Regions from separate parts of the Halomonas sp. N3-2A genome, predicted to be linked through region 3. Evidence: predicted binding sites of a transcription regulator. Region 3 holds the regulator's gene; each other region holds the start of a gene.
The links. Region 3 encodes sigma-54, which starts transcription at its own class of promoters, with help from an activator protein. Its sites were predicted from a motif close to TGGCACNNNNNTTGCTNT; they were not measured.

Region 1 (5,230 bases), 1.3 Mb from region 3:
GTTCGCCCGCCCCTCGGCCATTCGCGCCGAAGTGGCTCGCGTACTGGAGAGCTACGGCCACGGCCCGGGCCACGTCTTTAACTTGGGCCATGGCATCAGCCAGTTCACCAACCCTGACCACGTCACCGCCTTTATGGAGGCGCTGCACGATTTAAGCCCGCAGTATCATCAAGGCATTCCTACCCAAACGAACGCCCCGCGCCCAGGAGCAAAGTAATGAGCGATTTACGCGACGACCAGTGGTTTACCGAAGTATTTGATAGCCACGGCAGCGCTTTCTCGCTGAAAGTCACTGAGAAATTGCTGGATGTGCAAAGCCCCTACCAGCACCTGGAAGTGTATACCACGGAGACCTACGGCAACCTGATGGTGCTCGATGGCTGCGTGATGCTGACCGATCGCGACAACTTCCTCTATCACGAAATGATTGCCCACCCGGCGCTGTTCACCCATCAAGACCCCAAACGGGTGGTGATCATTGGCGGCGGCGACTGCGGCACGCTGAAGGAAGTGCTGCGTCATCCGGGCGTTGAAAAAGTGACGCAAATCGACATCGATGAAGAAGTGACCAAGGCCGCCGAGCGTTTCTTCCCAGCGCTGGTAGAAGCCAATGGCGACCCGCGTGCCGAGCTGCTGTTTGCAGACGGTGTGAAGTGGGTAGACGACGCTGCCGACGAGAGCATCGACGTGCTGATTATCGACTCTACCGACCCGGTCGGCCCCGCCGAAGGGCTGTTTAAAACCGACTTCCTGAAGCGCTGCCACCGTATTCTAAAAAATGGCGGCGTGATGGTGCAGCAAAGCGAATCACCGCTTTACCACAGCGGCTCTATTATTCGCGAACTGCGTAACGATATGCGTGAAGCGGGCTTTGATAGCGTGGCCACACTACCCTTCCCACAGCCGGTTTACCCTTCTGGCTGGTGGAGCGTCACGTTGGCCGGTAAAGCGACCAGCGTTGAAAGCTTCCGCGAACAGGCTGCCGCTGAGCATAAAATGCCGCTACAGTACTACACTGGTGATGCTCACCGTGGTGCACTATCGCTGCCGCCTTTTATGCGTAAAGCCTTCGCATAACTTAGCGTCTGCGAATAGCCAAAAAGCCGAGCATTGCTCGGCTTTTTTTATGTGCTTACGTTTACTTGCCCTTTCACGTTAAGGAATAACAAATGAAAACCGTTCGTTGGTTGGGAGTTGGAATTGGTGTTTTAGTACCTGCGATGGCCATGGCCAGCACGCTGGAAACCGTTCAGGAGCGCGATAGCGTACGTTGTGGCGTTAACGCTGCTCAGCCAGGCTTTTCGTCATTAGATGACAACGACCAATACCGGGGCCTGGATACCGATGTATGCCGTGCCATAGCCGCTGCGGCGCTTGGTGACGCGACAAAAGTAGATTTCGTGCCACTCGACTCGGTAGAACGTTTCACCGCGCTGCAGTCTGGCGAAGTCGATGTCCTATCACGCACCACGACCTGGACCTCAAGCCGTGACACAACGATGGGGATGAACTTTACCGGCGTAAGTTACTACGATGGCCAGGCCTTTATGGTGGCCAGCGATCTAGGCGTGCAAAGCGCCAAAGAGCTTGATGGCGCGGCAGTTTGTACCCAGTCCGGCACCACCAGCGAACTCAATCTTTCTGATTACTTCCGCATCAACGGCATGACTTATGATGCTGTCGTTTTTGATGCGCCTGAGCAGTCTATTGCCGGCTTTGAAGCGGGCCGTTGCGACGTTTTAAGCTCCGACGCTTCCCAACTGTATGCCCAGCGGATGCAGCTTGCTGATCCCGACATGGCGGTCGTGCTCCCTGAAATTATCTCGAAAGAACCGCTGGGCCCAGCCGTTCGTCAAAATGATGACCAGTGGTTCAATCTTGTGAAGTGGTCGCTGTTTGCCATGCTAAATGCGGAAGAGCTGGGCATTACACAAGCTAACGTAGATGAACAGCTTAATTCGGAGAATCCTGATGTCATGCGCCTGCTTGGTCAAGATGGTGACTTTGGCGAGCCAATGGGGATCAATTCTGACTGGGCGTACCAAATCATCAAGCAGGTGGGTAACTACGCCGATATCTTTGATAGAAACGTTGGTGCCGACTCTGACTTCAAGATTGCCAGAGGCTTAAACGCCTTATGGAAAGATGGTGGCATTCAGTACGCACCCCCTATTCGTTAATCCTATTCATCCTTCAAGCCCGTTAATCCATCACACTGAGCGACACTATTTTTTAAGCTAACAGCCACATTAGCGACTATGCATCAAAATAGAGCAATCACTAGTCGCTAATGTTTCTTTTTGCACCAATACTTTCGTATACAGCAGGCATTTTGCGTTGAAAAGCGCTGAATTTGACGACATATCCTTTCTGGCACCTTCCTTGCTAGCTTCTAGTGTCATGCATCTGCATGCATAACGACATTAAATCGAGTAAGGGGAACGACCATGATAAATAAAAAACACTTGGTACTGCTGGCCTCCGCGGGTGCTATCACGTTGGCCGGTGTCGCCACTGCTCAAGCTGATACGTTAGAAGACACGATGGAACGCGGCGCCGTACAGTGCGGCGTCAGCGACGGCCTGCCAGGCTTTTCCGCCCCGGACGATGAAGGTAACTGGCAAGGACTCGACGTTGACGTATGCCGTGCCGTTGCAGCTGCCGTTCTCGGTGATGCCGATGCGGTGAACTACATTTCCCTGAACGCCGTAGAGCGCTTTACGGCCCTGCAGTCTGGCGAAGTCGACGTACTATCACGTAATACCACCTGGACCACCACTCGTGACACCACGCTGGGCCTCAACTTCACTGGCGTGACCTTTTACGACGGTATCGGCTTCCTAGTTAACCGCGATCTGGGTCTGAGTGGTGCCGACGAATTGGATGGTGCCGCTATTTGTATCCAGTCTGGTACCACGACCGAACTCAACGTAGCCGACTACTTCCGCGCCAACGATATGCAGTTCGACCCCATTGTATTTGATACCTCTGAACAAACCGTGGGTGGCTTCCAGTCTGGGCGCTGTGATGTATTAACCTCGGATACGTCTCAGCTGGCGGCACTGCGTATTCAGCTAGATGAACCGGACAGCGCGGTCATTCTACCCGACATTATTTCCAAGGAGCCTCTGGGCCCTGTGGTACGTCAAGGCGACGATGTATGGTTTAACATCGTGAAGTGGTCGTTATTCGCCATGATTAACGGCGAAGAGTATGGCGTCACCAGCGAAAATGCCGAAGAGATGCTCAACTCTGAGAATCCTGATGTTGCCCGCCTACTTGGCCAAGATGGCAACTACGGTGAAGGTATGGGCTTAGAAGCCGATTGGGCCTACAACATCCTGAGCCAAGTCGGTAACTACGGCGAAAGCTTTGAGCGCAACGTCGGTATGGGCTCTCCGCTTGAAATTGAACGTGGTGTTAACGCCCTCTGGAACCAAGGTGGCTTCCAGTACGCACCGCCGATTCGCTAAGCGTCTCGTTTGACCCCGGCCCGCCGCCCCATCCTTCCAAGGGCATCGGCGGGCCATTTGATTGACCGTCCGTATCGCGGAGACGCCTTCCATGTCCGTAAGCCCTAACACTCGTCCCGCTGGCCACAAGCCGCCGTTTTGGCGAGATCGCGCCAAACGTGCGCTTATTTTCCAGCTACTCCTCGTCGCCGCTGTGGCAGCCTTTTTGTTCTACATTGTCGGTAATGTCCAAGACAACTTATCCGCACGTGGTATCACCACCGGGTTTGGTTTCTTGGGCAACACCGCAGGTTTTGGGATTGTGCAGAGTCTGATCGACTACTCATCTCAAAGCACTTATGGCCGTACCTTCCTGGTTGGCTTACTGAATACGTTGCTGGTGGGTGGCCTAGGGGTATTGGCCGCGACCATCATTGGCTTTATTGTTGGCATCGCCCGCCTGTCGCCTAACTGGCTGCTAGCGCGCTTAGCCACCGCCTATATCGAAACCTTCCGCAATATTCCGCTGCTACTGCAAATATTCTTCTGGTACTTTGCGGTATTGCGCACGATGCCAAGCGCCAGAGATAGCCTGGCATTTGGCGAAGCCATTTTTCTCAACGTACGCGGATTGTATTTACCCCAGCCGCTGTTTGAGTCTGGCTTTGGCTTGATCCCTCTTACCTTCCTTGTCGCCATTGTTGCCAGTATTGCCCTGGTGATATGGAACAAGCGTCGCCATGAAGCCACTGGCAAACGCCTACCGGCTTACTGGATCTCGTTTTTACTGATTTTTGGCTTACCGCTGTTAGTGCTAGTTGCCACTGGCGTGCCAGTCACCTGGGAAATGCCGGAACTACGCGGCTTTAATTTCCGTGGCGGTATTACGGTAATCCCTGAGTTCCTCGCGCTTTGGCTGGCACTGTCGATTTATACCGCCTCGTTTATTGCTGAAATTGTCCGCTCTGGCATTCAGGCAATTTCGCACGGGCAAACGGAAGCTGCACAGGCACTAAGCCTGCCACGTAACCTGGTACTTCGTCTGGTGGTTATCCCTCAGGCACTGCGCGTCATTATTCCGCCGCTAACCAGCCAGTACTTGAACTTGATTAAGAACTCGTCGCTGGCAACCGCCATCGGTTATCCCGACCTTGTCTCGGTGTTTGCAGGCACCACGCTGAACCAGACCGGCCAAGCCATTGAGGTCATTGCAATGACCATGGCGGTCTACCTAACCATCAGCCTGCTGGTGTCCATGTTTATGAACTGGTTCAACGCCCGAGTGGCACTGGTTGAACGCTAGGCCGACGGTGAGGATATTGATATGATCCATAATCAAACAATCATTAAAGAGCGGCCAGCCCCCAGTAGTTCTGTCGGGGCGGTTGCCTGGCTACGTGCCAATCTGTTCAACGGCCCGATCAATACTATCTTTACCCTAATCGGGCTTTACATACTCTATTTGCTTGTCGTTCCCACCGTTCAGTGGGCGTTTTTGAATGCTGATTGGATCGGCACCACACGAGATGACTGCTCTCGGGAAGGGGCTTGCTGGGTATTCATCAATGCACGCTTAACCCAGTTTATCTACGGCTTGTATCCCCGTGAGGAAATCTGGCGAGCCAACATCGTCTTTGCTGGTTTCTTTACGCTGATAGCCTGGCTAGCTATTCCCCGCCTGCCCCTCAAACGTTGGGTGGCGATATTCGCGCTCGTCGGTTTCCCCATCGTTGCCTATGTGCTGCTGCACGGCGGCTACTTTGACATGCCTCGCGTGC
Region 2 (5,230 bases), 1.1 Mb from region 3:
ATGATCCACCGAAACCAGCCCTAAGCCGGCCCCACAGGGCACCGCCTTGCTGCGCCCTTCCCAAAGGTCGGTGAGCAGTTGGTTGAAGTTGCCGAAGCCAATATCGCGCCCCTGAATGGCGGCTGCCACGGCCCGCTCACCAAGCTCGACCATACCGTCGAAGACCTGTTTGAGCTCGTCGCTGGTAAGATTGTAGTCAGCCATATCACCGGAGGTGACTGGAGCGAAGCCTGCTTCGGCGAAACCCAGCTCGTTAACCAAGTGGTCGTGAATACCGATAACGTCGGTGATGCCACGAGTCAGGGTCACCCTGGCTCCCACCGGTCGTGAGCGATAGCTGGCCAGCAGCGGCTTAATGCGCTTGGCGACCAGATCGTAGGTGCCCTGGCCGTTGACCGCAATGCGGTTTTTGTCGTGGACCGCCTTGGGGCCGTCCATGCTCACCGTGAGCCCAAAGCGATGGGCGTCGAAGAAAGCGATCTTTTCCTCGCTCAGTAGCGTGGCGTTGGTGGTTAACGTGAAATCTACTGCCTTACCAAGCCCATGAATGCGCGCCTCGGCCCAGTCCACCACCTGGCGGATCAAGGGCATGTTGCTGAGCGGCTCGCCGCCAAAGAAGACAATGTTGTAGCGATCCCGCTGCGGGGCTTCGCGCAGCATCATTTCGATAGAGGCCTGGGCGGTGGCCAGTTCCATCTTCTTGCCATCCCGGGGGTTATCCAAGTCTTCCTTGTAGCAGTAGCTGCAGCTAAGGTTGCAACCGGTGTTGACGTTGAGCACCACGGTAGAGAGCGGGAACTGCTCCACCTTTACGCTAGGATTATAAGCCTGGACAACACCATCGGTGATCAGCTTCAGCGCCTTGAGCTGTAGCAGCCGTTCCTGGATATCGTCGCTACTGACCTGATGTGTCAGGTGGCCCGGCAGCGCCCGGCTATCGAGCCCCTCTTCTCTTCCGGCCAGAGCCAGCAGCTCCTCGCTGAGGGCATCCGGGGCGAACAGGCTGGTGGTGGGGATATGGAACCACAACGGCTGGCCTTCTACTTCCATCCGGTGCAGGTTCTCGGGTATGGCTTGTAAAATTCCCATGGTGATCTCCTAGCGAAGCGGCGGGTTGTTCCAGCGTTGTACGGTAACGATCAGTTGGGCTTCGTCCTGTATCGCCTCCTGTCCTACCACACTGGCGGTCACCCGTAGGTTGCCCACGCTGTTGGCGTTGTACTGACGCAGCGGGTTGGGCCCAGCCCCGGCAGGTGAGAAGATCCCTGTGGCGGCGTCCAGTATGCCCGTAAACCTAGCATCCTCGTCGCGCTCGGCGATCTCGTCCCAGGGGGACACGCTCCAACGTACCGGTACCTGCCCCAGCGGGATGGTCTCATCAGCCCCGTCCAGATAGCCGGCGGCGGTGAAGACGCCACTCACTGGCGGAGTCTTATCGTTGCCGATGCGAGCAACTCCCAGCGCTGGACTTACCTCCAAACGATCTACCGTGCGATAGCCAGCCAGCAGCCTCTCAGCACTGATCTCGCCGATCTGCATAGCCAGCCAGCCGGGTGTGAGATCGGTGCTAGTCTCAACGTCCAGCACTAGGCGCATGTCGCTACGTTCGATCACCTTACGCACGGTGACGCCCTCCCCCAGACTGATCTCTCCTTCCCCAAGACCGTGGCCCAGCAGCACCAGTCGGCTACGCTCGCCGGCCTTGAGCGAGGCGGGCAGGCTGGCTAACACCGCAGGCTCGGCCGCTTCGTGAGGAATCATCTCCACCATCATCCCAAACGCTTCGTCATGGTCGTCGAAGATACGCCCGCTGGGGTGCGCGCCGGAGAGATCCAGCACCTGCTTGAGATCACGACCGTTGAGGTTCAGGTTGGCGCGCCACTCGTAGCCGGTATAAACGATGGCCTGGCCTTCGCCACTGAGCGGACGACCACTGGTGAAAGCACCGTCCAAGCTAAGCGAGTAGGCATCCTCGCCTTCAGCGGCGTTAATAGTCACGTCGGCATAAAAGTCGCCTTCTCCGGGCCAGTGCCCCCAGAGCTGCCAGTCGCCCTCAGGAGAGGTCTGTTCGGCCTGCTGCCATGACTCCCAGGCTTCATTTTCGAGACTTTGAGTCTCGGCCAGCCAGGGAGCGATCTCGTTCAGGGCGAGATCGAACCAGTCACGATCCCGTGCCATGGACTGGTACTCAATGGTCTGGAACTGGCCCACATGGAAGTGCACCAGTCTCTCCCACTCTTCCTGGGGACGGCGCTGCAGTTGGGCGCGGCCGCCAGTATGACAGCGGGCACACATCTCCTGGTAGCTGGGATGATCAAAGGACTCAATACGGTTGAGGCGTCGCTCAATCAGCTCACGCTGGGACGCGCTCTCTTCGGGCGCCAGACCGCGGGTATCGGCGAGGAACTTGACGATATCCCGGCGGGCCTCCTGGGGCAGCTCCAGGCCGTGCATAGTTTGCATGCGCGCGATCGTCATGTCCCAGCCTTCCGGGGTCTTACGCTGCGCACTAATACGGCTCCAGCTCTCGGGGCCACTTTGGGTCTGATGACAGGCTGAACAGTGCCTGTCGATAGCCTCGCTGCCGGCAGAGGCCAAGACAGTGCCCGTAGGCAGCAGCAGGGCTAAGCTACAGAGCCCTGTAGGAAGTACATGTCTCATCACGGGGAGTTCTCCACGCATTATTATTGTCGTGATGTTCACCTGCGGTTCTCTTCGCGGACGAACATCGAAGGTGTATGCCAGTCCCGTTCAACTTGCATTGACCGCGCCGACTATCAACAATTTCTTTTTATTCATATAGTTGAAGCAATTTACTTGTCTGAGTATTTTTAGATTTTCAATCAATCGACAGCAATCAGTGCCCCAACTTGCAACAGTTACGTATGGACTTGAAACACTTTGTCTCTTCAAATTTGATCATCGTTTACCGTGACGGCAGCCGAGGTTTTCGGACGACTCAGGTTTGAGACTTGGCGCTCAGGAAGGAATGGGATTATGGGGCGACTACAAAGACCGCTTGAGGCTATCAACCTGTGGTTGGGTGGGGGATGGCTCGCCAGGGGGGACGCGGTGGTAGCGAGCCATACCATAATTATCGCCTTGCTACGCTATGCTCTGCTGCTTAGGCTGTGTATCACCGGTCAGTAAGGTTGGGCGGTCAGCATCGAGCTCTGTCAGCGGTTCACAAGGTTCCAAGCTGTCACGGCAACGGGTCACTAAACGCTGGTACTCTTGAGTACCCTGCTGCTTCCAAGCAAATTCTTCATCGCTCAGCGCCCGCTTAACTTTGGCAGGTGCCCCCATCACCAATGACTGTGGCTCGCATTCAAACCCCGCTTTGACGAACGCGGCCGCCGCAACAATAGAGCGCTCCGCTATGTGGGCACCGTCCATCACTACAGCGTTCATACCAACCATGGCATCACGCCCAATCACGCAGCCATGCAAAACCGCGCCGTGGCCGATATGGCCATCCTTTTCGACCTTAGTGACGCAGCCCGGAAAACCGTGCATGACGCAGGTATCCTGCAGGTTCGACCCTTCTTCCAGCACCAGACGGCCGAAGTCACCACGCATCACCGCGCCGGGGCCAACGTAACAATTGGGGCCAACAATCACATCCCCGATGAGCACTGCGGTCGGGTGGACATAAGCGGTTGGGTGCACCACTGGCGTCACCCCTTCAAGTCGATAGTAAGGCATCACGTTCTCCGTTAGTTCGATTGGCCGTGGCGACGGCTTTGCACCACCACAAAGCGGTTGGCGACAAAGGCTTGATTACATAGCGAGGCATTGGCCGCCGGATTACCGCCTGTGGCGTGAAAGTCACTGAAAGCAGCCGACTGGTTGACGAATATCCCCCCATCCAGGTTCAACGAGAGCGGCGTCGCCACCTCCATCGCCAGCTCTTCTAACTGGTTGGCCACGGTCTCATCTGTCGTATAGCCACCGAGGGTTATCGCGCCTTTTTCCCGGATCACCTGACGCGCCAGTTCAATGCTATGCGCGGTGTTCTCAGTTGCGATAACAAAGCTGATGGGGCCGAAGCGTTCCTCGCTATAGGTAGCCTTCTGTGCTGCATCTACCTTGAGGATAAGCGGCGTGTGAATGCGGGCGTCAGGGAACTTAGCGTGCGCTCGCGACTCGCTATCCAACGCTATTTCGCCCAAGTCTCGGCACGCCTCAATGCGTGCTTGCGTCTCCCGCGACTGGAGGGCACCCAGCACCGTGCAGGCGCGGTCGTTGTCGCTCAGAAACTCTTGGACAGCTTTGGCTAGCGCTGCCGCCACATCGTCAAAACTTAACGGGCCATCTGCTGTTTCAATACCGTTTTTGGGTACATAAATGGCCTGAGGGGTCGTACACATCTGGCCGGAATAGAGGCTCAGCGAGAAAGCCAGGTTCGCTGTGACCGCTTTGAGATTTTCCACGCTGTCGATAATGACCGTGTTGACACCGGCTTTTTCAGCGAACACCTGAGCCTGAGTGGCGTTATCTATCAGCCAATCGCCAAAGGCATTGGAGCCGGTGAAATCGATCAGCTTGACCGCAGGATCAAGCGCCAGCGTTTTCGTCAGCGGTGCATCGACAGTGTCGGGTATCAGGCTAACCAGACAAGGGTCAAAGCCCGCTTCCTCCAGTACCTGTTGAACAACCCGTGCGGTCATTGCCACTGGCAGAATAGCGCCAGGATGCGGTTTAAGAATGACCGGGTTGCCTGTCGCCAGACTGGCAAACAAGCCGGGATAAGTGTTCCAGGTGGGAAAAGTAGAACAGGCCACCACCAACGAGATGCCGCGTGGCACGATGTGAAAACGCTTATCCATGACAATGGGATCATGCTTGCCCTGGGGCTTAACCCACTGTGCGGTAGCAGGAACCTGCGCCATGGCCTGCCAGGCATAGGCCACAGCTTCAAGGCCGCGATCCTGGGCATGCGGCCCACCCGCCTGAAACGCCATCAACGGCCCCTGGCCGCTGGTATGCATCACCGCCTGGGCGATCTCTGGGCTCATGGTATTTAGCCGTGACAGGATTTCCAGACATACCCCCACACGCGCCTCAGCCCCGGCATCCCGCCAGTCACGCATTGCCACTTGCATGGCCGCTATCAGCTCGTCAGGGTTTGGCTGGTCATAAGTAATGCCAAGTTCAAACCCATAGGGTGAGACTTCGCCACCCACCTGCTGGGTGCTGCCAACACTATTCAGCGCAAATGGTTGGTTGA
Region 3 (5,230 bases):
GGCGTTGCTTATTGCGCGTCTGTTGAAGGCGCGGATGTGGAGGGCTGCTGCTCACTGAGGGTGTACTGCAGGCCTAGCTCACGATGACGGAGTTGAACCTCTCCCGCTTGTTTTACCAGCATTTGCGCCAGTTGTTCCACCATGAAGACAGAGCGGTGCTGCCCGCCGGTACAGCCAATCGCAATCGTCATATAACTGCGTTGGCTATTTTGGTAAGCGGGTAGCCACTTTTCCAGCCATGTCTGGATATCATTGCGCATTTCTTCTACGACAGGATATCCCTTCAGAAAGTGGATGATATTGGCATCACGGCCAGTGTATTGGCGCAGTGTAGGATCCCAGTACGGATTTGGTAGGCAGCGCACGTCAAAGACGAGATCTGCGTCAAGTGGGACGCCCCGTTTATAGCCAAATGACTCTAGTGTCAGCGTTAATCTATCTTCACGCTGTTGGGCAACCTGATCCGTTATCCGGCGGCGCAGGTCATGAACCGACAGACGCGATGTGTCGATCATCAGGTCAGCCAGATCACGGATGTCGAGCAGGGTTTCTTCTTCTTTATTGATGGCCTCTTCAAGCGTCATGTCACTATCACGCGTAAGAGGGTGGCGACGACGCGTGGCTGAGTATCGCTCAAGAAGAATTCGCGCATCGGTGGTTAGATAGATAACCTGGAAGTGAATGCTTTTCTGGCGCAAAGATTCAAGCATTTTTGGCAGTTGCTTTAATGCAGCAGGTAAATTGCGCGCATCGATACTTACCGCTAGTTGGGGGCGTGCCCCTTGCTCACGAAGCTCATCCACCAGGGAGCTGAGTAGCATGGCGGGCAGGTTATCGATGGCACAATAGCCAAGATCTTCTAACGCTTGTAAGGCGATAGATTTACCGGACCCTGAACGGCCGCTAATGATCACCAATTGCATAGAGTTTCTCTTGGCATGCCAATAAAAATGGAGGTAAACGTTGGACTTAGTAGGCAGTGTCTAGCGGTGGACCCTTTAGCTAACAGGCTGTTCACGAATTTTTGCTGTTATAAGGTCCAATAGCTCACGTTGGCTAGCCGCTCTACGAAGCTGCTGACGTGTGTCAACGCTGTTCATGATAGACGCCACTTGCCCTAATAAGGCTAAGTGCGTGTCGTCCGCCTCTTCGGGTACTAAAAGTACGAAAACAAGGTCGACGGGATCGCCATCAATAGCATCGAAATCTACAGGCTCGGCTAACTTTAAAAAACCAGCGATAGGCGAGCTGCAGTGAGGGCTACGGGCGTGAGGAATGGCAACGCCGTTGCCTATTCCAGTGCTACCCAAACGCTCACGACCAATCAGGCGGCTGAAGACTTCTTGGCTATCTAGGCTTGGCGTGTTTTGCGCAATAAAGGTGCTGAAAAATTCCAGCACCCTTTTTTTGCTGCCCCCGGGGACGTCATACAGCACGCGCTCCGGGGGAAGTATGGTTTCCAACGTCATTGAGTTAACGCACGCCAGCGCCTTGGGCGCGAGCTTGTGCTTTTTCCTTGTGTTTAACGAGTTGACGGTCAATTTTGTCCGCTAGTGCATCAATCGCAGCATACATATCATTGTCTAATGCTTCTGCGTGTAGATCGGCTCCTGCAGCATGCAGGGTGCAGGCAGCTTGCTGACGCTCCTTTTCAACAGATAAGGTTACTTGTACGGTGGTGATGTTGTCATAATGGCGCTCAACGCGTTCCAGCTTCTCATTTACATAGTCACGCAAGGCGTCAGTCAGATCTACGTGATGACCAGTGATATTTACTTGCATTGACGTGCTCCTTATCCATCGGACTGTTCTTCGATTGTAACCCTTTTTGCGCTATTGCAAAGCCCCTAGACAGACTTTGTCTCGTTAGCACTGTTTTATTAGCGTAAACGGCGGCGCTCGCTTGAAGAGGGAATGCCCATCGACTCGCGATATTTGGCCACCGTTCGCCTTGCTACATTAATGCCACCCTCTTCCAATAGCGCCACGAGGCGGCTGTCTGAGAGCGGTTTGCCGGGCGGTTCATCTTGCACCAGTTTTTTGATTCGAGCCCGGATGGCGGTGCTGGAATGACTGTCGCCGCCGTCCTGGCCACTTACTTGGCTGGAAAAGAAGTATTTGAGTTCGAACACACCGCGCGGGGTATGGATATATTTCTGGGTGGTGACCCTGGAAATAGTAGATTCATGCATTTCAACGGCGTCTGCGATGTCGGCTAAAATCAGCGGTTTCATGGCTTCTTCACCGTGTTCCAGAAAGCCTATTTGGCGCGCTATGATTTCTCGGCCCACCCGCAGTAGCGTATCATTTCGACTTGAAAGGCTCTTGATGAGCCAGCGCGCTTCCTGGAGATGCTCTTTTAAAAACTGGTTATCTTGGCTCTTGTCAGCCCGTTTGATGAGGCTTGCGTAGTCAGGTTGAATGCGCAAGCGCGGCAGTGCCTCTGGGTTTAGCTCCAGGTGCCATCCTTCGTGGTCATGGCGGACGACTAAATCTGGCGTTACATAGCTGTCATCTGTGTCGCCAAAGGCACTTCCTGGGCGAGGATCAAGGCTGCGGATCAAGCGAATGACGTCATCAAGCTGCTCATCATCCAGGCTTAACCGCCGCTTTAGCAAACGCACATCATCCTTACCGAGCGCTTCAAGAAATTGACGCACTAGCCGCTTGGCAGGCATCAGCAGCGGTGTATCTTCGGGTAGTGAGGCGAGCTGCAGCATTAAGCACTCCCGCAGGTCGCGCGCAAATACACCGGTGGGCTCAAACTGTTGAAGGCGCAGCAAGGTTGTTTCAACTTCACGCTGGCTAAGGCCTTCATGCCCTTGGGCTTTAAGTCCTTCGCGAATGTCATTGAGAGGCTGGGTTAGGTAGCCGTTGGCATCCAGTGCATCGATGAGGCTTTCAGCAATGGCATGGTCGCGTGGTGAAAAATCTGTCATGGCGAGTTGCCAAAGTAAGTGGCCATGCAAACTTTGACCCGCGGCTTGACGCTCAAAGTCAGGCCCCTCGCTGCTGGTGCCATGGCTGCCTAGGTCTTGATAAGTGTCTGACCAGTCACTGTCAGTAGAGAGTTCATTAGGAATGCTTTCGGACCATTCAGCTTCCTGGGGTTCACTAACGGCCTGTTCGCCGAACTCATCTTCCTGCTCAAGCATTGGATTGGCATCAAGTGCTTGCTGAATTTCTTGACGGAGGTCCAGCGTTGATAGCTGTAACAGGGCGATGGCCTGCTGCAGCTGAGGTGTCATGGTCAGCTGTGTACCGATACGCAATTGAAGAGAAGCTTTCATGACCATCTGAGAACCACTCGTTAATCAGAAAGCTCCACCCTAGTGCGAGTTATGGCTTGGTGCAAGTGCAATAACTATGCCACCACTACTATTTTTTCTGCAGGTGGCTGTTTACAGGCGGAAATCAGCCCCCAAATAAACGTCTCTTACCCGCTGGTTGTTGAGAATTTCCTGAGGGGGGCCACTGGCGATGATATGACCGTCACCTACAATGTAGGCAATATCGCAAATATCTAGTGTTTCCCTGACGTTATGATCAGTGATCAGCACGCCGATATGGCGTTTTTTGAGGGCTCGAATGATCGTTTTAATATCACCCACTGAGATCGGGTCAACGCCGGCAAATGGCTCATCAAGCAGAATAAAGGCCGGCTCTGTCGCGAGGGAGCGTGCGATCTCAACACGTCTACGCTCTCCGCCCGAAAGACTCATGCCGAAGTTGTCACGAATGTGCGTGATGTGGAAATCTTCCAGTAGCGACTCAAGGCGCTGCTCCCGGGCGTTACGATCGAGTTCTTTACGAGTTTCCAAGATTGCCATGATGTTGTCGGCGACAGAAAGTTTGCGAAAAATAGAGGCTTCCTGAGGCAAGTAGCCAATACCTGCCATTGCACGTTCGTGCATGGGGGCATGGGTTAAATCAAGCTCGTCAATGCCAACCTTTCCCGCATCAGACTTTACCAAGCCGACAATCATATAAAACGATGTCGTTTTGCCAGCGCCATTGGGGCCTAGCAGCCCTACCACGCTGCCTTGAGATATCTCTAGGTTAATATCTTTAACGACACGGCGGCGTTTATAGCTTTTGGCTAGGTGGCGAGCATAAAGGGTTTTTATCGGCGCTGATTCTGAGGCTGTGGTTTGAGGTGCAGGCTCTGCGTTATTTGTCGCCACTGGACACTCCTATTGTTCCGGCTGAAGAGTCATGCGGATACGTTGTGGTTCACTACCACTAACATCAGAACGCGCCTGAACCACACCTTGGTCGATAAAATACTCTAAGCGTCCACCTTCAAAGCGATCTGCTTGCTGGGTCAGTTCCGCTTGGTCAATGAGCTCTACCCGACGCTCGGCAACATGATAAATAATGCGCTTTGCCCAGCCTTCCATTGGGCTAGCTTGGTCTTCGAGCTGGTTGCGTATATAGGCTCGTCCACCGGTTGCAACGGCGCGCGATAGCTCGCCAGCATCGTTGCGCTGAATCTCAACGCGATCTCCGCGCAGTTGCATATTGCCCTGCCGAATATCGACGTTGCCTGAATACACAGCAGTGCCTGCGCGTTGATCGAGATCTAAACGGTCAGCCTCTACTTCTACGGGGGCTTGGCTTTGTGCCATGACCGGTAGCGCTGCCGCTGAAATGGGTAGTGCAATGACGAAGAGTGCCGTGCGAATAAGAGCGTTCATCGCGACTCCTACTGAGAACGAGTGGCAGGCGGGTGAACGCCGCGCACGTTATTGGTTAAGCGGATCTGGCTATCATCCAGCCATACATCCATGCGTGAAGCGCCAATGCGCTGGGGCGGTTGCTGAAGTATGGTTTCGGCATCGCTCCAAGCATGACGGGTGGTGCCATCATAATGTAATAACTCTGTATTCAGCTGCCAGCCCTCGTCGGGTGCAAGTAATTGGGCTGAGCCAGCTAGCGTGAGCACCTGCGTGTCAGTATTTAGGGTGCCGGTCTTCGCCGTCGCTAGCCATTGACGCTCTTCGCTATCGAATAGTGTTGCCCTGGGGGAGAAGACATCTGTCATCGCCGTTTGAGGGGTATGGACTAAGCGCGGCGTCGTCAGCGACTGCTGGATGGCACCGGTGTCACCAAACAGAGTGATTTCTGCATTCTCTAATACATGGCCGGGCTCTTGAGCGCGAGCCTCAGCGTCGATTGATTGGTCTTGAGGGCCGCGTGGATCCAACCATACCAGTATGCCACCTAAGGC

Region 1: a site for sigma-54 is predicted at 2,372-2,389, ahead of CEK60_RS18885 (amino acid ABC transporter substrate-binding protein). Genes of this name have one in related genera too.
Region 2: a site for sigma-54 is predicted at 2,851-2,868, ahead of peaA (quinohemoprotein amine dehydrogenase subunit alpha). Genes of this name have one in related genera too.

Annotation. Positions count from the first base shown of each region.
Region 1 covers NZ_CP022286.1:4,041,770-4,046,999, reverse strand. Annotated here, with positions in the region: gene hemE (uroporphyrinogen decarboxylase) at 1-217, shown strand, start outside; gene speE (polyamine aminopropyltransferase) at 217-1,077, shown strand; gene CEK60_RS18890 (amino acid ABC transporter substrate-binding protein) at 1,170-2,180, shown strand; gene CEK60_RS18885 (amino acid ABC transporter substrate-binding protein) at 2,448-3,473, shown strand; gene CEK60_RS18880 (amino acid ABC transporter permease) at 3,565-4,755, shown strand; gene CEK60_RS18875 (amino acid ABC transporter permease) at 4,777-5,230, shown strand, end outside.
Region 2 covers NZ_CP022286.1:4,241,360-4,246,589, reverse strand. Annotated here, with positions in the region: gene peaB (quinohemoprotein amine dehydrogenase maturation protein) at 1-1,089, opposite strand, end outside; gene peaA (quinohemoprotein amine dehydrogenase subunit alpha) at 1,099-2,661, opposite strand; gene paaY (phenylacetic acid degradation protein PaaY) at 3,106-3,705, opposite strand; gene paaN (phenylacetic acid degradation protein PaaN) at 3,717-5,230, opposite strand, start outside.
Region 3 covers NZ_CP022286.1:593,563-598,792, forward strand. Annotated here, with positions in the region: gene rapZ (RNase adapter RapZ) at 9-923, opposite strand; gene ptsN (PTS IIA-like nitrogen regulatory protein PtsN) at 999-1,469, opposite strand; gene hpf (ribosome hibernation-promoting factor, HPF/YfiA family) at 1,474-1,782, opposite strand; gene CEK60_RS02610 (RNA polymerase factor sigma-54) at 1,881-3,296, opposite strand; gene lptB (LPS export ABC transporter ATP-binding protein) at 3,402-4,127, opposite strand; gene lptA (lipopolysaccharide transport periplasmic protein LptA) at 4,194-4,697, opposite strand; gene lptC (LPS export ABC transporter periplasmic protein LptC) at 4,706-5,230, opposite strand, start outside.